One region of the Pseudoclavibacter sp. Marseille-Q434 genome, then DNA from elsewhere that is predicted to be linked to it. Evidence: predicted binding sites of a transcription regulator. Region 1 holds the regulator's gene; the other holds the start of a gene.
The links. The regulator LexA, encoded in region 1, represses DNA repair genes until DNA is damaged. The targets are predictions, from matches to a motif close to TCGAACANNTGTTCGA.

Region 1 (2,387 bases):
CCGTGATCCTCGACATCTTCTCTCAGCACGCGAAGAGTCGCGAGGGCAAGGCTCAAGTCGAGCTGGCGCAGATGGAATACATGCTCCCGCGCCTCCGAGGCTGGGGTGAGTCGATGTCCCGCCAGGCCGGTGGGCAGGTCGGCGGCGGAGCCGGTATGGGCTCGAGAGGTCCCGGTGAGACGAAGATCGAGCTCGATCGTCGCCGCATTCGCACGAAGATGGCCAAGCTCCGGCACCAGATCGCGGACATGAAGGACGCGCGCGACGTGAAGCGCGCGACTCGCGAGCGCAACCAGGTGCCGGCCGTCGCCATCGTCGGCTACACCAACGCCGGCAAGTCGAGCCTCCTCAACCGCATCACGCACGCGGGTGTGCTCGTCGAGAACGTGCTCTTCGCGACGCTCGACGCGACGGTGCGCAAGGCATCCACGGAAGACGGCCGCCCGTACACGATCGCCGACACCGTCGGGTTCGTGCGCAACCTGCCTCACCAGCTTGTCGAGGCCTTCCGATCGACGCTCGAGGAGCTGCAGGCTGCCGATGTCATCGTGCACGCCGTCGACGCCTCGCACCCGGACCCGGCCGCCCAGCTCGCCACCGTGCGTGACGTCATCGGCGAGGTCGAGGCGCACGACGTCCCGGAGATCGTCGTCTTCACCAAGGCCGACCTCGTCGACAGCGATCGACGCCTTGAACTGCAGGGCCTCGCGAATGACGGCATCTTCGTGTCTGCGCACACCGGCGAGGGCATCGACCTGCTGCTCGCTCGAATCGCAGAGCTGCTTCCGACGCCGGAGGTCACGATCGACGTGCTCGTGCCGTTCGAACGCGGCGACCTTGTCTCCTACCTCCACGAGCGCGGTGCTGTGCTCGAGCTGGGTCACGAGGAGGGTGGCACGCGCCTCAAGGCGCGAGTGAATCCCGATCAGCTCGGCCTGTTCGAGGAGTTCACCGTCGCGGGCTGAGTCGCTGCAGCGCGACTGAGCACTGAACGCAGAAGAGCGGCAAGCCCGAGGGGCTTGCCGCTCTTCTGCGTTCAGGCAGGTCTTCTGTGGAGAGGATCAGATGGAACGGAGCACCGCGACGACCTTGCCCAGGATCTCAGCCTCGTCGCCCAGGATCGGCTCGAAGTCGCTGTTGCGGGGGAGCAGCCAGATGTGTCCGTCCCGCTTGCGGAAGGTCTTGACCGTGGCCTCGCCGTCGAGCATGGCGGCGACGATGTCGCCGTTCTCGGCAGTGCGCTGTGACCGCACCACGACCCAGTCGCCATCGCAGATGGCGGCGTCGATCATCGACTCGCCGACCACGCGGAGCAGGAAGAGCTCGCCCTTGCCAACGATCTGGCGGGGGAGCGCGAAGACATCCTCGACCTGCTGCTCAGCCGTGATCGGGATGCCGGCTGCGATGCGACCCACGACGGGTACGAAGGCGGCCTCCGCCGTGTCGTTCGAGTCGCCATCGTCGGCATGGTCGAAGTGCACGAGCACCTCGAGGGCGCGTGGCATGCCCGGGTTCCGCTTGATGTAGCCGAACTTCTCAAGCTGCCCGAGCTGATGGGTCACGCTCGAGAGCGAGACCAGCCCGACCGTATCGCCGATCTCCCGCATGCTCGGCGGGTACCCGCGAGTGCGAACCGACTCGATGATGCAGGTCAGGATGCGTTCCTGCTTCTCGGTCAGCTTTCTGTAGATGTCACTCGCTGGCTTCTTGGCCATGTCGTCTCCGTCCGCTCTCCGACACGGAATGTCGGTGGCAGGTGATGCACTGCCTGATAGCGCCAACCCTACCGAGGGTGCACGCAGCTACGAAACATTTCTTCGAGTGTTGTGGAGGAAAGTTCGACAGATTCGAACGTTCGACCTTGACTTGGCACTTTGTTCGTAGCTATATTCAGTACATACATTCGACCACTCGAAGATGTGGACGAATCAGGAGGAATCATGAACAACACTGCCGCACCGCTCCGCCTCACCGCTCGAGGCCGCCGGGTCGTCCTGGCGCTCGCCGCGCTGCCCGTCGCCGCCGCCATCGCGCTCGGCGCCACGCACATGACCTCTGCAGCGGCATCGAACGAGACAGCCGATGTCGAGTTCGAGTACGTCACGGTCGGCGCGGGCGACACTCTCTGGGGAATCGCCGAGGAGGTCGCGGGCGACGCAGATGTCCGCGACGTCATCGTCGAGATCTCCAAGCTCAACGCGCTCGAGAACGGCACGGTTCAGGCCGGCCAGCGCCTCGCGCTCCCGCTCGACTGACGTCGTACATGTCGTCGACGAACACCTCGGCCGGGGCGTGGTGGGGGCCTCGTCGTAGGCTTGTCCGGTGACCTCGTTCGAAGACCTGCCCATCCGCGACGACCTTCGCGGACTCACCCCATATGGTGCGCC
Region 2 (2,387 bases), on a different contig from region 1:
GTTGTTTGCGGCCGAGGTCGAGGATCTCCCCGGTGCTGCTGCGGGTTGCGACGCGGATGAACCCGTCGCACAGCAGCTGCGCGGCGACGCTCGGCGGGACTGGTTCCCCGGTGCGCTCGAGGTGCGGGACGTCTTCGGGACGTTCTGCGGTTCCGGCGATGCCGGCCTTGGTGGTCACGATGATGACGGTGGGCGCTTCGCCTCCGGTTCTGGGCGCGTCTGGGGATTCGGCGTAAGCGCGCACGAGCATCGTGAGCGCGTCGATGCGCTGCTGCTCGATCGAGCGCGGGTCCACCAGCGGAACCTCGACGTTGTCGTTGTCGTTGTCGTTGACGTTGTCGCTGTCGGTGTGCGCGTTGTCTTCGTCCAGCGGGAGCTCGTTGGCGCCGAGGGCCGGGGCGAGTGGTTCCCCGCACTCGGACGCCACCGGGAACTCCACCCTGCGCCGCGGCGAGAGCAGCGCATCGAACACCGACAGCAGCTGCTCGCCCTGCTCCGGCGTCGCCACGAACTTCCCGGTGACCGCGCCGTCGCTGCGCCGGGAGATCCACAGCCCGCGTTCCTCGGCGATCTTGTCGGCCCGCGGCTCGTCACCGTCCGGGTCGAGGTATGACACCCACGTCGCGGCCTGCACCTCCAGCACCTTCGGCACTGCGGGCTGCTCGTCTTCCGGGTTCACCCCGCACGCCGACGCGACCAGCTCCATTTCGGCCCGCTCGAGCTCGTCGACGCCCACGCGGTTCCCGGTGTGGTCCAGGCCCTTCGTGATCGCCGACGCCTGCGCGATCGACATGACCGCTGACCCGACCGCTTTCGATACGGCCGGATACTTCGCCGGGATCGGCTCGCCCGTGACGCTCATCCGCTCCCGCGTCGCCGCGGCCACCCGCACCAGCGTGCTCGCCTCGAACGGCCGCACCGCGAGCACCTGCTCCAGCATGGCCGTCAGGTTCCGGAACCCCGACTTCCGCGCCACCGACTCCGCCCGCGGCGACTCGTCCTCCCGGAGCAGCAACTCCCCAGCGACCTCCACCAACGCCGCATCCACCACGCGCCGACGAGCCGCCAACTCCCGCAACGCGACCACGATCTCCGCATCCGGAAGCCCCGCCAGCTGACACCGCGCCTCGAGCAACGCATCGACCACAGCCGTCTCCGTCGACGACTGGCGATGCGACTCCTGCTCGAACTTCGATGCCACGATAACCTCCCCCAAGATCACCACCAGCCTAGCACTGGACCGCCCCAGAAACCAGCCGTTGACCAGGGATTGTGGAAAAACTCAGAACCTGTGTTCGACGCCGGACTGATCACGTGACAACACTTGGTCGGCGCAGCATCTCGACGCACCCCCTGCCCCTGACTTCAGTGAACGTGTTCATTGAACCCGTTCACTATAGGCTCGGTCCATGTCGAGCACACGCGCGGAGATCAAGAGGCTCACTCAGACCCGCGTGCTCGGCGCCGCCGAACAGATCTTTCAGGAGGAAGGGTTCGCTGGAGCCAGCATCCGCGGTATCGCCAAGTCAGCGGGCGTCAGCGCTGGAACCGTCATATCGGTCGGCGACAAGAACGCGCTGCTCGTCCGGGTCTTTGATCGCCTCATCGAAGCTGAGCACGACCGGCATGCAGCAGGCGCGATCGTCGAGTGGGAGACGACCCGACCAGGGCCGGCCCCTCGCATCGAATCGCGCTTCGCGGGCAGCAGCACCTGTTCAGGCCGCCTGGTCGCTCTGGCCTCCCCATTTGTCGCCGTCTTCATGCGGAATGACGACCTCGCGCGCGTCTACGCGTCGATCCTCGTCTCCGGTGGTCACTCATCGAGCCTCTTCTCAGAGCTCGCGGCGCGACTTACCGAGGAGTTCCGCACCGCGATCACGGTGCGGGGCTGCACTCCGCGCGCAGAAGCCGCCCAGAAGGCCGGCGCGCTGTACTTCGCATTCCTGGGCCTGCTCTTCACGGCGTCGGCCCGCCGCACCGCCGACCCCGCTGATCTCTCCGCGGATCTGCACCGCGCGTTCGCCGCGATCTGCACCTGCAAGGAGAAAGGGTGATACTTCTCCCAGACCCGTGGTGGCCAACTCTCGCGCTCGCCGTCGTGCTCGCCGCCCACGCCGTGATGTCGCTCAAACCGCCCGAGTTCATCCGGGACTGCCTCGACGGCGTGCGCTTCCCGCGTGACTGGTGGTGGACACTCATCGTCATCAAGCTGACTGCCGCGGCCGGTCTCGTGGTGCTGGTAGTCTCGCTCTAGTTGTCGGCGGAAGGGGTCGCCGGGCAGAGGATGCTGCTCGGCTGGTTCGCGCCGACACCACGGCGCACCTGATGCTCCGAATAGGGGTGCCCGCACTCGCGACAGGCGGACGGTGCGCGCACGGGGTCGGTGC

Region 2: ACQFZP_RS04660 (HNH endonuclease signature motif containing protein) is a predicted target of LexA. The motif match lies at 1,284-1,299, and genes of this name have one in related genera.

Annotation. Positions count from the first base shown of each region.
Region 1 is NZ_JBNPQH010000003.1:38,723-41,109, reverse strand. Features, by position in the region: gene hflX (GTPase HflX) at 1-965, shown strand, start outside; gene lexA (transcriptional repressor LexA) at 1,062-1,715, opposite strand; gene ACQFZP_RS12485 (LysM peptidoglycan-binding domain-containing protein) at 1,941-2,255, shown strand; gene ACQFZP_RS12480 (histidinol-phosphate transaminase) at 2,323-2,387, shown strand, end outside.
Region 2 is NZ_JBNPQH010000001.1:954,541-956,927, reverse strand. Features, by position in the region: gene ACQFZP_RS04660 (HNH endonuclease signature motif containing protein) at 1-1,201, opposite strand, end outside; gene ACQFZP_RS04655 (TetR/AcrR family transcriptional regulator) at 1,410-2,054, shown strand; gene ACQFZP_RS04650 (hypothetical protein) at 2,051-2,254, shown strand; gene ACQFZP_RS04645 (hypothetical protein) at 2,251-2,387, opposite strand, start outside.